Regions from separate parts of the Thioprofundum lithotrophicum genome, predicted to be linked through region 2. Evidence: predicted binding sites of a transcription regulator. Region 2 holds the regulator's gene; each other region holds the start of a gene.

Region 1 (4,987 bases), 1.0 Mb from region 2:
GACCCACAGCAGCGGCGCGTGGTGGGCCTCGCGATACGCGGCGAGCAGGGTCTCGACCCGCGCCACGTTGTCCGGGTCCAGGCTGGCGGTGGGCTCGTCCAGCAGCAGGGCGCGGGGACGGTTGGCCAGCAGGCGCAACAGGGCCAGGCGCTGGCGCTCGCCGGTGGAGAGGCGGCCGATCTCCCAATCGAGCACGTCGGCCCCGAAGCCGAGCGCCGCAAAATCGACCGCGGCCGGATCGGCGAAGTGATCGCCCACCCGGTCCGACCACCAGAAACTCTCGGCCGGCAGAAAGCCCACCTGGCGGCGCCATTCGGTCGGCTTCATGCGGCTGCACCAGCGATCGTCCAGCCGCGCATCGCCCGCGTGGGGAATGAGATCGGCGATGGCCCGCAGGAGGATGGTCTTGCCCGCCCCGGAAGGGCCGCTCAGGCACACGCACTCGGCCGGGCCGACCGTGAAGGTCATCGGCTGCAGGTGCAGGGCACGAATGGCATCGGTGGCGAGAACGGGCAAGGCGCGGATTCCGGTGGCGATGGGGCATTATACCGAGCCGAACGAAAACGGGCGCCCGAAGGCGCCCGTTTTCGTTCCTCCCTGAAGGGGTGCGACTCAGAGGCCGGAACCCTTGGGTCCGGTGAACTCGGGATAGGCTTCCAGGCCACACTCGCCGATGTCCACGCCCTCGAACTCTTCCTCTTCCGAGACGCGGATCCCCATCACGGCCTTGATGATGCCCCAGACGATGATGCTGGTGACGAAGGTCCAGACGAAGATCACCACCAGCCCCAGCAACTGGGCGCCGAAGCTGGCCTCGGCATTGGTGATGGCCACGGCCAGGAGCCCCCACATGCCAACCACGCCGTGGACGGAGATGGCGCCGACCGGATCGTCGATCTTCAGCTTGTCCAGGGTGATGATGGAGAACACCACCAGGATGCCGCCCACCACGCCGACCAGGGTGGACGCCTCGGGCGAGGGCGCCAGCGGCTCGGCGGTGATGGCCACCAGGCCCGCCAGGGCGCCGTTGAGGGCCATGGTCAGATCGGCCTTGCCGAACAGCATGCGGGCGGTGATGAGCGCGGCCACCACGCCGCCGGCAGCGGCCATGTTGGTGTTGACGAACACCTTGGCCACGGCATTGGCCTCACCCACGTTGGAGAGGATCAGCTCGGAACCGCCGTTGAAGCCGAACCAGCCCAGCCAGAGGATGAAGGTGCCGATGGTGGCCAGGGGCAGGTTGGCGCCGGGGATCGGCTTGACCTCGCCGTTCGGACCGTACTTGCCCTTGCGCGGGCCCAGCAGCAGCACCCCGGCCAGGGCCGCGGCGGCGCCGCACAGGTGCACCACGCCGGAACCGGCGAAGTCGTTGAAGCCGGCCGCATCGAGGAAACCGCCGCCCCACTTCCAGTAGCCCTGTACCGGATAGATGAAGCCGGTCATGACGATGGCGAACAGCAGGAAGGCCCACAGCTTCATGCGCTCGGCCACGGCGCCCGAGACGATGGACATGGCGGTGGCCACGAACACCATCTGGAAGAAGAAGTCGGCCATGACCGAGTAGTAGTTGCCGTCATACCAAGCTTCAGGATCGGCGCTTTGCTGGAGCACGGCCGCCGGATCATGATCCCCGCCCAGGAAGAAGCTCAGGCCGGGAATGTAGGGGCTTGCGCCGTCGCCGTACATGATGTTGTAACCCACCACCATGTACATGATGCAGGCGATGGCGAACAGCACGATGTTCTTGGTCAGGATCTCCGCCGTGTTCTTGGCCCGCACCAGCCCGGCCTCGAGCATGGCGAAGCCGGCCGCCATCCACATGACCAGCGCGCCGGTGATGAGAAAATAGAATGTATCGAGTGCGTAACTGAGGTTCTTGACGCCTTCTATCGCTTCCACGTTGTTTTCCTCCGCAGTTGGGCCCGTCGTTACAGGGCTTCTTCGCCGGTCTCGCCGGTACGAATCCGCACGGCCTGCTCGACGTTGAACACGAAAATCTTGCCGTCGCCGATCTTGCCGGTGTTGGCGGCCTTGCTCACCGCCTCGATGACCTGCTCGGCCAGATCGTCGCTGACCACGGCCTCGATTTTCACCTTGGGCAGGAAGTCCACGACGTACTCGGCGCCGCGATACAGCTCGGTGTGGCCCTTCTGCCGGCCGAAACCCTTGACCTCGGTGACGGTGATGCCCTGCACGCCGATCTCCGACAGGGCCTCGCGCACGTCATCGAGCTTGAAGGGCTTGATGATTGCCATAACCATTTTCATGGCCAGTCCTCCTGAATGGTTTGGAAGAAGCCCGCCGCTCGCCGGCGGCGGGCCGGTTCAGCCCGCAGGGGCTTACAGATCGAACGACTTGGACCAGGACACGCTGAAGCGAGTGCTGCCGCTGGCACCATCGAGATCATTCTTGTCGATGGCAAAGGTGAAATCGTCCTTGCTCACTGCCAATTGGAAATGGGTATAGTCTTCGTTGTTCGTGTCGTCATCATAGTCGTAACGCCCAACCGTACCACTTAGAGCCAAGCCGTTACCGATTTCCGTTTCACCCGAAACAAAAAGGTAAATGTCGTTCTTCTTGTCGGGATTACCTTCCTTGTTCACGGTGTAGTTGATACCGCCACTCAGCCATTCCCAGCTGGCATTCACGTAGATCTCGCCATAGTCATGCTCACCATCACCGACCGGATAGGTGAAGAGGATGTAACCCACATCCAGCCCCACGGGACCGGCCTCGAAACCGTAACCGGCATACCAGTCCTGCTCGTAGTTCGTCGTGTTGGATGTCGTTCTACCTCCATAACCGGTTACATTCGAAATCCAGGTACCGGCATAGAAGCCGGAATCGTGCTCGTAGTCCACTCCACCCGAAACGGCCGCTTGATCGGCGGTCTGGGTCACGCCGCGGAAGATGTAGTTGCTGCTCACGCCGATGTTGGCGGAGAAGGAACCGGCCACGGCCGGGCCGGTCAGAACGGATGCAGCCAGGACGGCCCCCCCGATGATCGTTTTTGCTTTCATGATGTTCCCCGTTGTGTTGCAGGTTGAATGTTGTGTCAGGTCTTGAGACGTTTCAGGTATTGCATGGGCCGTGCCAAGACGGGATCTCGTTAAAAAACATCAACTTGCAACCCCCCCTCTGCCACATGCACCGAAATAACGCACAAAAATGGAACGGGCAGCACCAAAACGGTGCAGCCGCTCACAAAAAAACCCGCCGTGCGGCGGGTTTTTTCGCTGCGGGTTGCGGCGTGTCAGAGAAGATTGAAGTCCAGCCGGTAGTCGAGCCAGAAGCGGTAATCCCCCTGGTCTCCGCTGAGCGAGTTCTTGGCGAACCGGAAACCGAATTTCTCCTTGCGCAGGAACAGCTCCAGGTAGCTGTAACTGTCGAAACCGCTGCGGCCCCGGCTGTGATTGCCGATGGTGCCGCCCAGTTCCAGGCCGCTGACGTTCCAGGTGGCACCGAGATACAGGAACACGTCTCCACTGTCGGCCCGGTTGTTGCGATCGTTGTCGGCGTTGAGGGTCAGGGCGATGCCGCCGTTGAGCATCCGCCAGGTGAGATTGGCGTAGGCTTCGCCGAACGTCCGGCCGCTGACCACCGGATAGGTGTAGAGGATGTAGCCCACGTCCCAGATCACCTCGTCGGTGCGAAAACCGAAGCCCCCATACCAGTCCTGCTCGTAGCCGTCACCGGCGGCATTGGACAGCCAGGTGCCGAGGTAGAACCCATTGTTCAGCTGATAGTCCAGCCCCCCCTGCACGGCGGCCTGATCCGCCGAGAGGGTAATGCCCCGCCAGACATAGTTGGAGGTGACGCCGAGATTGGCCGTCAGCTCGCCGGTTTGTTCAGCCGCCGTTGCCGGCAGCCCCAGAAGCAGCCCCCCGACCAGGAAGCTCGTGGCCAGCCATGATTTTTTCTGCATTTTTCTCCCCTTTTCTGGTTGGATGGCGCCACCGGAAGACGGGCGCCGTTAACAGGCTGTTGAAGACCCGGAAAACATAGCATTCCATATTAAAGGACAGGCTGCACCGGCATCACAAATCCTCGAATTCGCGCGCCGGACAACTGCATCTGGCCAGACCCCGCCCCCAGGGCGTATCATCCTCCCCATGAACGACAAGCGCATCCCCGACATCGACGAGCTGGTCTCGCGGGTCATCTCGGCCCTGCCCGAGGGCCTGCGCGAGCTGCGCGGCGAGGCCGATCGCCACCTGCGCGCCGCTCTGCACAACGCTTTCAGCCGCCTGGATCTGGTCACCCGTGAGGAATTCGACATTCAGCGCGAAGTCCTGGCCCGCACCCGCGCCCGCCTGGAGGCGCTGGAAGAGCAGGTGCTGAAACTCGAAAACGAAATCCTGGGCAAGGCGCGGCCCTCGGTGTAACCCCGTGCGGCCTGCCGGTTGCAGCCGCGCCCCGGGCAGCGCAAAATAATCCCCACCGGAACGAAGGACCGATCCGCCCCGCCACGCGGCCCTCGTCCCTCGGCTACCTTCTTGCTGGAAAGGATTCCGCCCATGACCCTCGCCCTCGTCTACAGCCGCGCCCGCACCGGGATCGACGCCCCCCTGGTCTCGGTGGAGACCCATCTGGCCAACGGCCTGCCGGCCCTGTCCATCGTCGGGCTGCCGGAGACGGCGGTGAAGGAGAGCAAGGATCGGGTCCGGGCCGCCCTGCAGAATGCCAACTTCGAATTTCCCGCCCGGCGCATCACCATCAACCTGGCGCCGGCCGACCTGCCCAAGGAAGGCGGGCGTTTCGATCTGCCGGTGGCCATGGGGTTGCTGGCGGCCTCGGATCAGTTGCGCCGCGAGGCGCTCGGCGGCTGCGAGTTCCTCGGCGAGCTGGCCCTCTCGGGCGAGCTGCGTCCCGTCAGCGGCGTGTTGCCCGCGGCGCTGGCGGCGGCGCGCGAGGGCCGAACCCTGATCGTGCCCCGTCAGAACGCCGACGAGGCCGCGCTGGTGGGCGAGGCAGACATCCGGCCGGC
Region 2 (4,987 bases):
CGAACAGCAGCGAGAGCTGGCCGTCGGCGGCGCCGGCCACCCGCTGGCGGATCAGATCCCGCAACTGGTGGACGTTGGTCTGGGTGGTGTCGATGTGCAGGCGGGCCTCGCCCGCCACCGGCTCGAGCAGGCGGCGTTCCTGGACGATGGCCTCGGCCAGCGGCGTTTCGCCGGAACTCAGGGGATGGCGGCGGCGGGTTTCGCTGAAGCGCTTGAGCAGGGTGGCGTCCTCGGCTTCGAGGAACAGCACGTCGGTGGTGACGCCGCGCTCGCGCAGGCCGGCGAGGATGGCGGGAAAGCGCTGCAGATCGTCGATCAGATTGCGGGCGTCGATGCCCACCGCGACCGGTTCGCTCTGGCCCGGCCGCTGGCGGAGCTGGTCGGCCAGGCTCGGCAGCATGCCCACCGGCAGGTTGTCGATGCAGTAATAGCCCAGATCCTCCAGCACATGGAGGGCGATGCTCTTGCCGGAGCCGGACAGGCCGCTGACGATGACGAGTTTCATGGCTCCGCTTTGTGCATGGCCTGGCGTTGTCGCTGCATGAAGTCCTCGGCCGCATTGTACCCGCTCAGGCGCAGCACGTGGTTGCGCACGGCCGCTTCGATGAGCACGCTCAGATCCCGGCCGGGGGCCAGCACCAGGCACACTTCCGGGATCGGCACGCCCAGCACCTCGCGGTGGCGGTCGTGCTGGCCGAGGCGCTCGTCGGGTGAGGCGGCCGGCTGGTCTTCCGGCTGCAGATCGATGATCAGGTGCAGGCGCTTGTGTTCGAGCACCGCGTGGTTGCCGTACATGGCGCGCACGTTGAGGATGCCGAGCCCGCGCACCTCGATGAAGTCGGCCAGCAGGGGTGGGCAGTGGCCGTGCACCGCGTCGGGGCCGGTGCGGCGGAATTCGGGCGCGTCGTCGGCCACCAGGCGGTGGCCGCGGCCCAGCAGTTCCAGCGCCAGTTCGCTCTTGCCCACGCCGCTGGGGCCGGTGAGCAGCACGCCCAGGCCCATCACTTCCATGAACACGCCATGCAGGATCTGCCGGGCGGCGAGGCGGCGGGTGAGGGCATAGCGCAGGGTGTCGACGAGGTGGCCGGCGGGACGGGGCGAGGTGAGGACGGGGATGCCGGCCGCGCCGGCCCGGTCCCGCAGGTCGGGCGGCACCGGCAGGGCGTCGCTCACGATCAGGATTTCGGTGGGGGGCTGGAGGATCCGCGCGATGGCGTCGTGCCGCGAGTTGGCGCCGAGCTGGTCCAGATAGGCCAGTTCGGTCTGGCCGAGCACCTGGATGGGGTTCGGCCGCACCGGGTTGAGATAGCCCACGGCGTTGCCGCCGGCCTCGCGCAGGCGGGATTCGTCCAGGGCCCGATCCCGGGCGGCGGGCGCCGCCTGCCAGGCCAGGTCCAGGCTCGCCTGCAGGGGGTCGAGAAGTTGCCGGGCGGTCAGCGCCACGGGGCCGGCGTCAGGCCGCGGGTTGCCATTGCCGCAGCAGGTTCAGGATCTCGGCCGGGCTGCGGCAGGCCCGCAGCCGCTGGCGGAATTCGCTCTCCTGGAACAGGCTGGCGAGCATGGCCAGGATGCGCAGGTGATCCTCGGTGGCCTGCTCCGGCACGATGAGGGCGAACAGCAGATCCACCGGCTGATCGTCGATGGCATCGAAGTCCACGCCCTGGCGCAGGTGGATCAGGGCGGCGGTGGTGTGGTCGGTGTTCTTGAGCCGGCCGTGGGGAATGGCCACGCCGCTGCCGATCCCAGTGCCGCCCAGGCGCTCCCGGGAGAGCAGGGCGTCGAAGATGTCTTCGGCGCTGCCGGGCTGATCGTGGGCGATCAGTTCGCTGAGCGCTTCCAGGGCGCGCTTCTTGCTGTGCGCGTTCACATCGATGGCGATGCGATCGGGCGAGAGGAGATCGGTCAGTTGCATGGCGGCGGTTCAGGCTTCCCCGGAGATGTCCTGCTGCTTGCGTTCGGCTCCTTCGCTGCGGCGGTGATCGGTGAGCTTTTCCTTGTGCTTGCGGATCTGGCGGTCCAGCTTGTCGGCCAGTTCGTCGATGGCCGCGTAGAGGTTGCCGTTCTCGGCTTCGGCGAACAGATCCTTGCCGCTGACGTGCACCGTGGCTTCGGCCTTCTGACGTTCCTTCTCCACGCTGAGGATCACATGGGCGTTGGTGACATGGTCGAAGTGGCGTTCCAGCCGGGCCAGCTTGCTGGTGACGTAGTCGTGCATGGCGTCGGTGATTTCCACGTGGTGACCGGTGACGTTCAGTTGCATGGCGGGCTCCTTGTTGTTCAGGCCAGACGTTTGCGTTCGTTGGAGGGAGGGATGTTCATGGCTTCGCGGTACTTGGCCACCGTGCGGCGGGCCACGTTGATGCCCTGCTCGGCGAGGATGCCGGCCAGCTTGCTGTCGCTGAGGGGCTTTTTCGGATCCTCCTCGGCGATCAGCTTGCGGATCCGCGCGCGGATCGCGGTGGCCGAGCATTCGCCGCCATCGGCGGTGGAGACGTGGCTGGAGAAGAAGTACTTGAGTTCGAAGATGCCGCGGGGCGTGTGCATGTACTTCTTGTTGGTGACCCGCGAGATGGTCGATTCATGCATGTCCACCGCTTCGGCGATGTCGTGCAGCACCAGGGCCTGCATGGCTTCCTCGCCGTGTTCGAGGAAGCCGGTCTGGCGCTCGACGATGGCGGTGGCGACCTTGAGCAGGGTCTCGTTGCGACTCATCAGGCTCTTGATGAACCAGCGGGCTTCCTGGAGCTGGTTCTTGATGTAGGTGTTGTCTTCGGGGTTGCGCACTTCCCGGGCCAGGCTGGCGTAGGTGGGGTTGACCCGCAGGCGGGGCGCGGCGTCGGGATTGAGTTCCACCTTCCAGCGGTCGCCCACCTTGGTGACGATCACGTCGGGCACGATGTATTCGGGCTGCTGATCGGTGATCTGGCTGCCGGGCCGCGGATTGAGCGACTGGATGAGCTGCAGCACTTCCTTGAGCGTGTCCTCGTCGAGTTTCATGCGCCGCATGATCTGGGCATAGTCGCGCGCGGCGAGGCGCTCGAAGTGCTGCTCCACCAGGGCCATGGCCTGGGCCAGGCGGGGATGGTCGATGGGATACTGGCGCAGTTGCAGGAGCAGGCTTTCGCGCAGATCCCGGGCGGCGATGCCGGGCGGGTCGAAGTTCTGGATGCGGTGCAGTACCGCCTCGATTTCCTCCGGCGCCAGTTCCTGTTCGCCGGCCAGGGCTTCGTGGATCTCCTCGACGCTCAGGGTCAGGAAGCCGTCGTCGCCGATGGCGTCGATGATGAACTCGGCGATGGCCCGATCCGTGGGGCTGAAGGGGGTGAGATCCATCTGCCAGGTGAGGTGTTCGTGCAGGCTGGTGCCGCCGGGGCGGCTGTTGTATTCGATCTCGCGCGGGTCGAAGTCGCTGGCGGGGGCGCTGCCCGGGCCCACCGGGGCCAGGCTGTCGTAGATGTCGTCCCAGTTGGAGTCGACCGGCAGATCCTCGGGGATGTCGCTGGCGCCGTCGGCGGGCGTCTCGCTCAGGGCTTCCTCGGTGGCCTCGACGGGCTCGCCCGGCGCGGCCTCGGCCTCGGGACCGGCATCGCCGTCCTCGTCCATCTCCAGCAGGGGGTTGGCGTCGAGGGCCTCCTGGATCTCGGTCTGCAATTCCAGCGAGGATAGCTGCAGGAGCCGGATGGCTTGCTGCAACTGGGGGGTCATGGTCAGGTGCTGACCGAGACGGAGTTGTAGGGTCTGTTTCATCGATCCGGTTCGGGGGTACCACGGGCCGGCGGCTTTCGCGGCGGCAGAATCAATTCTAGCCCGGATATTGCACCAAGTCGAGGACGGGCGGACGAACAAGTCTTTGAGTGATAAAGATTTGTTGATGCCTTGAGACGATTTCTCCAAGGTCATTCTTTCCGCCCGTCCTCTGTGCCGGCCCTTGCGGCTTTTCGCTCGCGCTCGCTTGCGCTTCACGAAAGACGTAGCGTTGGCTACGCCTTTCGCTCCAGCGCGGCGCGAGCGCGGCTGCAAAGACCGCAATCATCCGGCACCTTGGTGCAATATCCGGGCTCGCCTATTTCTTGCATGAAAGCAGGGCGAGGGCAGAGGGGTTGCGTTTCACAACCGGAACTGTTCGCCCAGGTAGACCTTGCGCACCTGGGGATCGGCCAGCAGGCTGTCGGGGTCGCCCTGGGCGATGACACGCCCGGCGTTCATGATGTAGGCCCGTTCGCAGATCCCCAGGGTTTCGCGCACGTTGTGATCGGTGATCAGCACGCCGATGTCCCGCGCCTTGAGGTGGCGGATGATGGCCTGGATGTCGAGCACCGAGATGGGATCGACGCCGGCGAAGGGTTCGTCGAGCAGCACGAAGCGCGGTTCCATGGCCAGGGTGCGGGCGATCTCCACCCGCCGCCGTTCGCCGCCGGAGAGGCTCTGGCCGAGATTGTTGCGAATGTGGCCGATGTGCAGCTCGTCGAGCAGGGCCTCGAGCCGCTCCTCGCGCTGGGTGCGATCCAGATCCGGGCGCAGTTCGAGGATCGCCATGATGTTGTCGGCCGCGGTGAGCTTGCGGAACACCGAAGCTTCCTGGGGCAGGTAGCCGATGCCGAGGCGGGCCCGCTGGTGCATGGCCAGGCGGGTGATGTCCCGCTCGTCCAGCGCGATGCGCCCCGCGTCGGCCGGCACCAGCCCCACCACCATGTAGAAGGAGGTGGTCTTGCCGGCGCCGTTGGGGCCGAGCAGGCCCACCACCTCGCCGCTGTCGATGCGCATGGAGACGCCGTCGACCACGTTGCGGCCCTTGTAGCGCTTGACCAGATCCCGGACCTGCAGGGTGCTCATGGCGGGCTCTCGGTTTCTTCCGCCGGCGGCTGGATGGTGATGTGCACCCGGCCCTCGCCGGCGCGGGCCTTCACCGTGGCGGCGGCGATGTCGTAGATCAGGTGTTCCCCCCGGAAGCGGTTCGGGCCCTGTTCCACCTGCGCGTCGCGATCCA
Region 3 (4,987 bases), 1.2 Mb from region 2:
GCGCCGTGGCTCTGGATGCGCATCCGCGGGAAGCGGGACGATGAGCGGCGATCCGCCAGTGCGCTTTCGCGGCCGTATCATCACCCTCGAGCAGGAAGAGGTGACCCTGCCCAATGGTCAGCGCACGACGCTGGAGATCGTGCGCCATCCGGGGGGCGCGGCCATCGTGGCGCTCGACGATCGGGGCCGGGTGTGCCTGCTGCGCCAGTACCGCCATGCGGTGGCGAGCTGGTTGTGGGAACTGCCGGCGGGCAAGATCGATCACGGGGAGCCGCCGGAGGCCACCGCGCGGCGGGAATTGCAGGAGGAAGCCGGCTGCACGGCCGGCCGCTGGCAAGCACTCGGGTATCTCATCGCCTCGCCCGGCGTGTTCACCGAGCGGGTGTGGTGCTATCTGGCCACCGAGCTGCAGCCGGTGGCCACGGCCCACGAGGCGGAGGAGGTCATCGAGATCCACTGGCTCGATTTCGCCAACGCCCTGCGCATGGCCATGGACGGCCGGATCACCGATGCCAAGACCATCGTTGGCCTGTGCCGGGCGGCGGCCGTGCTGGAGCAAGCGGGAAGCGATTCGCCGTGATAGCAAGGCAGGCGGGGCGGAATCCGCTTTCCGCCCCGGCCGGTTTTGGTCAGACCGCCTGTCAGGCCACGTCGTGAGGCAGGTATTCGGGCAGATGGGCCCGGATGTCTTCCGGCGTGTGCTGGGTGAGGTTCTTGTCCAGGGTGTAGATGACCGTCTTGCGGGCGGCGTCGGGCAGTTCGTTGCGCAGCAGCCCGAGGAAAGAGGGGGCGGCCACCAGAATCAGGCGCTGGAAGCGGTTCTTCTTGCGGTTGTCGTCCAGGTGCCGGGCCAGGTATTTGGCGAAGTTGATGGTTTCCTGTTCCTTGGGCTCCACCTCGTCCTGGAAGCCGTGGGCGCCGATGCCGGTGTCGTTGCGATGCTTGCCCGGCAGGTCGGTGACCAGATCCTGTTCGTGTTCGCGGCTTTCGGGGTGGGTGAGATCCTCCAGTTCCTCGAGCGGGGCCGAGGGGGTGGCCGCGGTGAAGATGCGGGCCCGGCTGCTGTCGGCGACGAGAATCCAGGTCGGTTTCATGCGTTTCCCCTTTGTGTGGTTGTGTGTCGTCAGTTTCTGCTTTACGCCGATCCGGCGGGGCGTGCCCTGATCCGGATCAAGCCGTGTGGCAGGGAGGGATTGGCACGCCCAGGAAACTCAATGGGTGGCGTGGGCGGGATTTTCAATGGGTACCAAGACCAACGACAGTAAAGCCAGGTTCAGCGGGCGTCTGGGCGGTCAGGCGCAAGGCGCCGTGCACTCCCATGGCAAGCCACGGCAACGCCGCGAATGGCCGCCCAGAAGCCCGCCCGGAGGGAGCGCCCCAGACGCCCCGGCTCGGCGTTGCAGCCCTTGGCAAGGGCGCGCCATTCCCTGCGGGCTGCGCCTTGATCCGGGGCGTCTGGGGCGCTCTGAATCTGGCTTTACTGTCGTTGGTCTTGGTATTGGCGCCCCGGAGACGATTCGAACGTCCGACATCACCCTTAGGAGGGGTGCGCTCTATCCAGCTGAGCTACCGGGGCCGAGGAACGGCTATTCTACCTGCTGGCCGGCGGTGGAAAAACCGCGTTTTTCCTTCCTCGGGGCGGGGTCGGGCACATCGCCATGTCCATGACGCCAAGTCATTGAAAACGTGGGAGAACGGGAAAACGGGACATGCGCCCCGGGAGGCGGGTGTCAGGCCTTGGCCAGGGTGTTGCCGGGGCCGGTGCCCGGTGCGGTGCCGTGGGCGGTGTACAGTTCGCTGCCGGCGGTCTGTCCCTGCAGGATGTGCAGCGCCTGGGCGGCGCGCCGGCGGCGCTTTTCGATGACGATGCCATTGATCGCGTTCAGGCGGCGGCAGTCGCGGGTCAGGGTTTCGATCCGCTGCCAGAGCACGTTGAGGGGTTCGCGTTCGCTTTGTGCCTGGCGGTCGAGATAGGCCAGCACGCCGGTGCGGTCCAGATCCAGGCCGGCTTCGCGCAGCAGGGCGCTGCGTTCGCGGTCGAGATCGCCGAGAATGTCGCTCAGCCGTTGCTTGACCTCGGCCAGGTTCGCCAGACGTTCGCTGTCCTCGGCACTGAGGGCCTCGTATTCCGCCACCAGGGCCTGGCGCAGCTCGTCCAGATAGGCGGCGATATCCTGCAGGACGGGCAGCATGGGCGGGGACATGGCGGCTTACTCGTCGAAGGATTTTTCGAAGTTGAGCATCTTGTCGGCCACCCGGCTGGAATCCACCCGGTATTCGCCGCTGGCGATGGCCTGTTTCATGCGGTTGACCCGTTCGGCATCGAAGGGCGGCTGATCGGTGGCCAGGCGGCGCTCGATGTCCTTGAGACGGGCGGCGGTGGAAGTGAGGCTGACCTTGTCGTCCCCGCTGCTGGCACGCTCACCGGCCCGGCTGGGGGCCTCGGCGTCGTTGCCCACCCGGCTCGTGTTCCGGTTGCCTGCCTGTCCGGTGCGGGCAGAGTGGATGCCGGTGATGTCGTTTGCCATGAACTGCTGCTCCTGGATCTATTTCTGAGGGATGTATCGTCCCGCTGCGCGGAAACTTTAGCCTGTTACAGGTTTACCCGCACCGTGCCGGGGTCGACCACGGTGGCCTGCACGATCCGCTGGCTGCGAGTGTTGCGTACCCGGATGGTATCACCCCGCCGGCCGTCGCCGAGGGCCTTGCCCCGTACCCGGATCACCAGGTTGCCCGCCCGCGCCAGGATGGTGACCAGTTGGCCTCGCTTCACCAAGCGCGGCGGGGTGACCACGGCGGGGGTGAGCACCCGGCCCTTGCGCAGGCTGCGACGGGCCACCATGTCGCGGATTTCCTCGCTGCGCCGGAAGTAACCGCTCACCAGACGGGAGATGTCGCGGCGCACGCCGATCACGTCGTCCGGCCCCAGCACGCTGCCGCGCGGCAGGTTGTGACGGGCCACCAGCACCGTGTCGAAGCGGCGGATGGTCACGCCGATCCGGATCTTCCAGCCGCGCGGATCCGGGCAGCGCACCTGGAGGCTGCTGCGGCCCAGCTCCCGCGCGCCTGCCGGCCGGGAAACCTCCAGCGGCTGCCGGCAGGGAACCAGGCGCAGGCGCGGGTCCAGGTGGCCGATTTCCACCCGGGTATCCGGGTCGTCGTATTGCCGGGCGAGGAAATCGCTTGCCGCCTGGCGAATGCTTTCCGGCGATTGCCAGGCGGCCAGGGCCGGGCCGCTCAGGAGCAGCAGGGCCAGCAGCAGAGGGCGGGTCGGGAATGGCCGGTGCATGATCTCTCTCCCAATAGGGCAGTCGGTGTCTGGCTGGGATCAAGCAATTGCCGTGCCAGGGCATCATTTGCGGTCCGCTGCCTCAAGCTTCCCCCGGCGGGGCCGATAGGGGGTACAGAATCCGAACAGGCAACCCCGGGAGGCAACATGGCCGGCATCATGGCGGAAGTGGACCAGCGCACCAACCTGGTGGGCGAGAACCGCATGGAACTGCTGCTGTTCCGACTCGGCACCCGTCAGCGGTTTGGCATCAACGTGTTCAAGGTGCGGGAGGTCATCCAGTGCCCGGGCCTGACGCGCATGGTCAGTGCCGATCCCAATGTGCGGGGCGTGGCCAACCTGCGGGGGCAGACCATTTCGGTGATCGATCTGGCCCAGGCCATTGGCATGCGCCCCCTGCCCGAGGCGGCGGAGTGCTTCGTCATCGTGACCGAATACAACCGGAGCGTGCAGGGTTTTCTGGTCTCCGGCGTGGATCGGATCGTCAACCTCAACTGGAAGGAGATCCACTCTCCCTCCCGGGGACTGGGCCGATACAACTACATGACCGCGGTCACCGAGGTGGATGGCGAGCTGGTGGAAATCATCGACGTGGAGAAGGTGCTGGCCGAACTGACCGGTGTCACGACCGATCTCAGTGAGCCGGAAGACTATGCGGAACTCACCGAACAGCGGATCCGGGTGCTGGTGGTGGACGATTCGAGCGTGGCCCGCAACCAGATCAAGCGCACCCTTGAACAGATGGGCATGGAATGCACCCTGGCCGCCAATGGCCGGGAGGGGCTGGAGATCCTGCAGGGCTGGGTGGCCGAGGGTGATGCGCTGCGGGATCACGTGGACATCCTGATCTCCGACGTGGAGATGCCGGAGATGGACGGCTACACCCTCACCACCGCGGTCCGTGACGACGAACGGCTGAAATCGCTGCCGGTGCTGCTGCACACCTCCCTGAGCGGGGTGTTCAACAAGAACATGGTGGAAAAGGTGGGCGCCGATCGCTTCGTGCCCAAGTTCAATGCCGACGAGCTGGCCCGGGAGGTGAACGACCTGCTGGAAAGCAAGGGTCTGGTCTGAGCCGGACCTCACAGGGACAGGAATACGTGCAGGCCGTGACCAAGAACGTCCTTTCCAGTCAGGACTACGAAGCCTTTCGCCGCTTCCTCGAGGAAGCCAGCGGCATCGTGCTGGGCGACAACAAGCATTATCTGGTGACCAGCCGTCTCAACCGGCTGACCGAGGAGTTCCGCTTCGAGTCGCTGGGCGCGCTGCTCGAAGCGCTCCGCCAGGGGCGGGACCGCAAGCTGCAGGAACGGGTGGTGGACGCCATGACCACCAACGAAACGAGCTGGTTCCGCGACACCTACCCCTACGAGATGCTGAAAAACAGCATCCTCCCCGAACTGGCCCAGCGCAAGGTCAATCCCCTGCGGATCTGGTCGGCGGCCAGCTCCACCGGCCAGGAGGCCTATTCGATCAGCATGGTGATCCACGAGTTCCAGCAGGCCAACCCGGGGGCCTTGCCTGGGCGAGTCGAGATTGTCGGTACCGACATCTCTGCCAGCGTGGTGGCCCAGGCCCGGGAAGGCCGTTACGACGATCTGAGCATGGCCCGCGGTCTCACGCCCGAGCGCAAGCAGCGCTTCTTCACCGACAACGGTGACGGGAGCTGGAGCGTGAAGCCCGAGATCAAGGCCCGCA
Region 4 (4,987 bases), 960 kb from region 2:
ATGGCATGGGTGCTGTAGCGCACCACGCAGCGGTTGTAGCCCACTTCCAGATCGGGGTGGTGATCGCTGTGATGGGCAATCCAGGCCACGGCATTGACGAAGGCCATGGTGTGATAGTAGTCGCGGAAGTGGAAAACCCGTTCGATGGCGGTGTGATCCGCGCTCAGGGTCCATTCGGGCAGTTCGGCCAGCAGTTCGGTCGCCTGCTCCAGGTTGAAGGGCGCCGTGTCCGGCGCGATGGCGTGGCAGGGGCGATCGGCAAGGGCGGTCATGGCCGGTCTCCGAAGTGGTAGAAATCGTGATTCAGATAGTGCACGACGTCGTCGATCTGATCCGCCGGCCAGGGCATGCCCAGGCTGTCCTTGCAGCGGTTCACCTGGCGGCGCAGGCCCTCGAGGCTGTCGATGCGGCGATCCGGGCGGGTGTAGATCGCGGTGCCGTCGCCGCCCACCATGCCCGCGTGGCACTTGATGCAGTTCTCGTCGTGCAGGGACTTGCCACGAGCGAGATCGGGTGAGGCGTTCGCACCGGCGGCAAGGCCCCCGAGCAACACGATCAACAGGGTTCTTGGCAACATTCTCTCGCTCCTCGTTCAGGCCGGTTGGGGTTGTTCCTTCAGTTTACGCGACAAGTGGGCGATGCGCACCGGTGCCGGGGGGTGGGAGTCGTGAAAGGCCGAGTAGAGCGGATCGGGAGTGAGCGTGCTGGCGTTTTCCTCGTACAGTTTCACCAGGGCGCGGATCAGGGTGCGCGGATCGGCCTGGCGGGCCGCGAAATCATCGGCCTCGAATTCATGCCGGCGGCTGAATCCGGCCAGCAGGGGCGAGAGGAACACGCCGAACAGGGGGGCAACCATCATGAAGAGGATCAAGCCCATGTAGGTCGAGGGGGTGCTCACCCCGAGGCCCTGGTAGAACTCGGGCATCTGCATCAGCTGCGCCAGGAGCCACAGGCCGGCCAGGGAGAGGAGCGCCATCAGGATGATGCGCTTGCGGATGTGGTGGCGCCGGAAGTGGCCGAGTTCGTGGGCCAGGACCGCTTCCACCTCCTCGGGGCTGAGCGACTTGAGCAGGGTGTCGTAGAAGACGATCCGCTTGTTGGTGCCCAGCCCCGAGAAATAGGCGTTGCCGTGGCTGGAGCGGCGGGAGCCGTCCATCACGAAGACCCCGCTGCTGCGGAAACCGCAGCGTTCCAGCAGGCGCACGATGCGCTGGCGCAGGGCCTCGTCGTCCAGGGGCTCGAACTTGTTGAACAGGGGCGCGATGAAGGCCGGCCAGGCCCACTGCATGAGCAGGCTGAAGCCGATCCACACGGCCCACACGTAGAGCCACCAGAGCGGCCCGGCCGAGTCCATCAGCCACAGGACCAGCGCGATCAGCGGGGCGCCGATGAGCAGCGTGAGCAGGAACTGCTTGACGAGATCCGAGACGAAGGTGCCCGGCGTGGTGCGGTTGAAGCCGAATCGGGCCTCGAGCCGGAAGGTGCGATAGAGGGCGAAGGGCAGCTCCAGCAGGCTGCCGATCACCAGCACGCTCAGGATCACGCCGACGCCGGTGGCTAGGGGCGGGAGCCCCAGCCCGCGCCAGGTCTGATCCAGCCATTCCAGGCCCCCGCCGAGTGTCCACCCCAGGAGCAGGAGGCTGCCGTAGAGCAGTTCCCCCATGCCGAGGCGGGTGCGGGCCACGGTGTAGTCGGCCGCCTTGCGGTGCGCCGCCAGCGGGATCTGATCCCGGAAGGCCTCCGGCACCGCGTCGCGATGGGTCAGCACGTGCCGGATCTGGCGGCGATCCAGCCAGATCTGCAGCACCAGGGAGAGGGCCAGGGCGGCCAGGAACAGCTCGGTGATCAGGTTCATGTGGTAAGCTTCGCGTGCGTGTCGGTGGGCAGGTTAGCGGCTGCGCTTCGGCATGGCAAGAATCCCCTTTTAGAACCCCTTTGGCGGGAAAGGTTTTGTCGACATGGCGCAAAATCCCAATCACCTCATCTGGATCGACCTGGAAATGACCGGGCTCGACACCCGCAACGACGTGATCATCGAAATCGCCACGGTGGTCACCGACAGCGAGCTGAACATCGTGGCCGAAGGGCCGGTGATCGCCATTCACCAGAGCGAGGCGCGGCTGGCCGGGATGGACGAATGGAACACCCGCCAGCACGGCCAGTCGGGCCTGGTGCAGCGGGTGCGCGACAGCCGGATCGACGAGGCCGAGGCCGAGCGCCAGACCCTGGCCTTTTTGCGCCAGTACGTGCCCGCCAAGGCCTCGCCCATGTGCGGCAATTCCATCTGCCAGGATCGCCGTTTCCTGGCCCGCTGCATGCCCGATCTGGAAGACTACTTCCACTACCGCAATCTCGACGTGAGCACCATCAAGGAGCTGGCCAAACGCTGGGCGCCCGAGGTCTACAAGGGCTTCAAGAAGGACTCCAGCCACCTGGCGCTCGACGACATCAAGGATTCCATCGCCGAGCTGCGCTACTACCGGGAACACTTCTTCCGCCTGCCGGCCTGAGATGCCTGTACGCCGTTGCCCTGCCGCGACAGGATGACGGGGGGCGCATGGCTGGCCGTTCCGAATTGCCGAACGGTTTCAGCCAATGATTCAGTCTCCGGCTCGCCCTTGAGGCGGGAGAGACGTTTCGTGACGCGCCGTGAATACATCCCTGTAGGCTCGGCGGCCGCATCCCTGCGGCCGACGGTCACAAAACGTCTCCCCCGCCTCAAGGGCTCTGTGCTCTCAGAAAGCCGATGTCCCGTTGCCGGAGAGACGTCATGCGCACCGCCGCACCTCTCCAACCCGGGGGCTGTCGCGTTCCGATCCCGTCACCCCCTGCCCGCCGTCTGCTTCCCATCGCGTCAAGTCTTCGACGCCGGTCCGGTCCACCCTCGCCAAGTCCCTGATCGAAAAGCCGCTTCGCTTTTCCGGCTGGCATGGTACAGCTCTTGCATCCGAGTTCGGGAAAACCGGTTTTCCACGCGGAGCGCAAACAGGCATGGCAGACGAAGAACTCGATCTCGATACCCAGGGCGGCGGCAAGCTGACCAAGATCCTCATTCTCCTGGTGATTGTGCTGCTGCTAGCCGTCGGCGGGCTGGGCGCCTGGCTGTTTCTGGGCAAGGGCGGTGAAGAAGGCGAAGGCAAGGCGGACGCCGGTGCGCAGGCGGAGCATGCCGCAGTGGAACACGCGCCGGCCCACTATCTGCCGCTGAAGCCCGAGTTCACGGTCAATTTCGCCGACGATCGCAAGGCGGCCTATCTGCAGGTGGAGATCACCGTCATGGCCCGCAAGCCCGAGGCGCTGACGGTGGTGGAGGAGGAGATGCCGGTGATCCGCAACGACATTCTCAACCTGCTCTCCAGCAAGACCTATGACGAACTCAGCCACCGGGCCGGCAAGGAGGCCCTGGCGGCCGAGATCCTCAAGACCATTCAGGGCATCGTGCAGGCCCGCCTGCACGAGCCCGGGGTGGAAGCCGTGTACTTCACCAGTTTCGTGATGCAATAGGCCAGTCTCATGTCCGTCAACGATCTGCTTTCCCAGGACGAAATCGACGCGCTCCTGCACGGCGTCGACGAAGGCGAGGTGGAAACCGAGGGCGAGGGCTTCTCCCAGGACGGGGTGGTACGGCCCTTCGACTTCGCCAGCCACGATCGCATCGTGCGCGGGCGCATGCCCACCCTGGAGATGATCAACGAGCGATTCGCGCGCAAGATGCGGGTGGCCCTGTTCAACATGCTGCGGCGGTCCGCCGAGATTTCCGTGGGCGGCGTGCAGATGGTCAAGTTCTCCGAATACGTGCACAGCATGTTCGTGCCGACCAGCCTCAACATCGTCAAGGCCAAACCGCTGCGCGGCTCGGCCCTGTTCGTGTTCGATCCGCGGCTGGTGTTCATCCTGGTGGACAATTTCTATGGCGGCAACGGCCGCCACGCCAAGATCGAGGGGCGCGATTTCTCGCCCACCGAGCAGCGGGTCATCCACATGGTGCTGGAAGACTGTTTCCGTGAAATGGCCGATGCCTGGAAGCCGGTGCTGCCTCTCGAATTCACCTTCAGCAGCATGGAGGTCAATCCCCAGTTCGCCAACATCGTCAGTCCCAGCGAGGTGGTGGTGGTGTCCACCTTCCACATCGAGCTCGACGGCGGCGGCGGGGATCTGCACGTGACCATGCCCTATTCGATGCTCGAGCCGATCCGCGAATTGCTCGATGCCGGGATCCAGAGCGACACCAGCGAGAAGGACGAGCGCTGGAGCATTTCCCTGCGCGAGGAGGTGAAGACGGCCGAGGTGGAACTGTCCTCCACCCTGACCCGGATCACGACGACCCTGCGTGACGTGCTCAAGTGGCAGGCCGGCGATGTGCTGCCCATCGAGATGCCCGAGACCGTGATGCTCAAGGCCGAGGACGTGCCCATCCTCAAGGGCAGGTTCGGGGTCAGCAACGGCAATCTCGCCATCAAGATCACGGGCCAGGTGGAGCGGCCCAAGACCGCCAATCTGACCCTGGCCCCGGTCATCAACCAGTGACTGCCGAATCGAGGAAGCCAAGATGAGTGACGAAAACGAAAGCGACGTAATGGACGAATGGGCCGAGGCCATGGCCGAAGCCGGGGCCGCCGAGAGTGAAGGCGGGGAGACGTCTGCGGAGCAACCCCAGGCGGCCGGCGGCGACGTGGCCCAGGCCGAACTGGAGACGCTGGAAGACACCGGCACCCGTCACGACGGGGACGAGGAGATCAATCTCGACGTGATCCTCGACGTGCCGGTGACCGTCTCCATGGAGATCGGCCATACCAAGATGAACATCCGCAACCTGCTGCAGCTCAACCAGGGCTCGGTGGTGGAGCTGGACCGGCTGGCCGGCGAGCCGCTCGACGTGCTGGTCAACGGCACCCTGATCGCCCATGGGGAAGTGGTGGTGGTCAACGAGAAGTTCGGTATCCGGCTGACGGACATCATCAGTCCCTCCGAGCGAGTCCGGAAACTG

Evidence for each region. Region 2 encodes sigma-54, which starts transcription at its own class of promoters, with help from an activator protein. Its sites were predicted from a motif close to TGGCANGNTNCNTGCTT; they were not measured.
Region 1: the regulator sigma-54 is predicted to act here: its motif matches at 3,080-3,096, upstream of ACZ5BH_RS07040 (TorF family putative porin).
Region 3: the regulator sigma-54 is predicted to act here: its motif matches at 3,331-3,347, upstream of flgA (flagellar basal body P-ring formation chaperone FlgA).
Region 4: the regulator sigma-54 is predicted to act here: its motif matches at 2,931-2,947, upstream of ACZ5BH_RS11795 (flagellar basal body-associated FliL family protein).

What each region holds. Positions count from the first base shown of each region.
Region 1 is NZ_AP042379.1:1,501,264-1,506,250, reverse strand. Features, by position in the region: gene ACZ5BH_RS07055 (ABC transporter ATP-binding protein) at 1-516, opposite strand, end outside; gene ACZ5BH_RS07050 (ammonium transporter) at 613-1,890, opposite strand; gene glnK (P-II family nitrogen regulator) at 1,929-2,267, opposite strand; gene ACZ5BH_RS07040 (TorF family putative porin) at 2,340-3,020, opposite strand; gene ACZ5BH_RS07035 (TorF family putative porin) at 3,254-3,925, opposite strand; gene ACZ5BH_RS07030 (accessory factor UbiK family protein) at 4,113-4,385, shown strand; gene ACZ5BH_RS07025 (YifB family Mg chelatase-like AAA ATPase) at 4,518-4,987, shown strand, end outside.
Region 2 is NZ_AP042379.1:482,023-487,009, reverse strand. Features, by position in the region: gene rapZ (RNase adapter RapZ) at 1-505, opposite strand, end outside; gene hprK (HPr(Ser) kinase/phosphatase) at 502-1,443, opposite strand; gene ptsN (PTS IIA-like nitrogen regulatory protein PtsN) at 1,454-1,912, opposite strand; gene hpf (ribosome hibernation-promoting factor, HPF/YfiA family) at 1,922-2,260, opposite strand; gene ACZ5BH_RS02240 (RNA polymerase factor sigma-54) at 2,278-3,747, opposite strand; gene lptB (LPS export ABC transporter ATP-binding protein) at 4,108-4,833, opposite strand; gene lptA (lipopolysaccharide transport periplasmic protein LptA) at 4,830-4,987, opposite strand, start outside.
Region 3 is NZ_AP042379.1:2,244,148-2,249,134, forward strand. Features, by position in the region: gene ACZ5BH_RS10660 (NUDIX hydrolase) at 41-580, shown strand; gene ACZ5BH_RS10665 (host attachment protein) at 642-1,094, opposite strand; tRNA gene ACZ5BH_RS10670 (tRNA-Arg) at 1,500-1,576, opposite strand; gene ACZ5BH_RS10675 (flagella synthesis protein FlgN) at 1,731-2,204, opposite strand; gene flgM (flagellar biosynthesis anti-sigma factor FlgM) at 2,211-2,528, opposite strand; gene flgA (flagellar basal body P-ring formation chaperone FlgA) at 2,594-3,289, opposite strand; gene ACZ5BH_RS10690 (chemotaxis protein CheV) at 3,437-4,363, shown strand; gene ACZ5BH_RS10695 (CheR family methyltransferase) at 4,399-4,987, shown strand, end outside.
Region 4 is NZ_AP042379.1:2,469,156-2,474,142, forward strand. Features, by position in the region: gene ACZ5BH_RS11775 (4a-hydroxytetrahydrobiopterin dehydratase) at 1-272, opposite strand, end outside; gene ACZ5BH_RS11780 (c-type cytochrome) at 269-577, opposite strand; gene ACZ5BH_RS11785 (M48 family metallopeptidase) at 593-1,855, opposite strand; gene orn (oligoribonuclease) at 1,959-2,510, shown strand; gene ACZ5BH_RS11795 (flagellar basal body-associated FliL family protein) at 2,992-3,504, shown strand; gene fliM (flagellar motor switch protein FliM) at 3,514-4,527, shown strand; gene fliN (flagellar motor switch protein FliN) at 4,550-4,987, shown strand, end outside.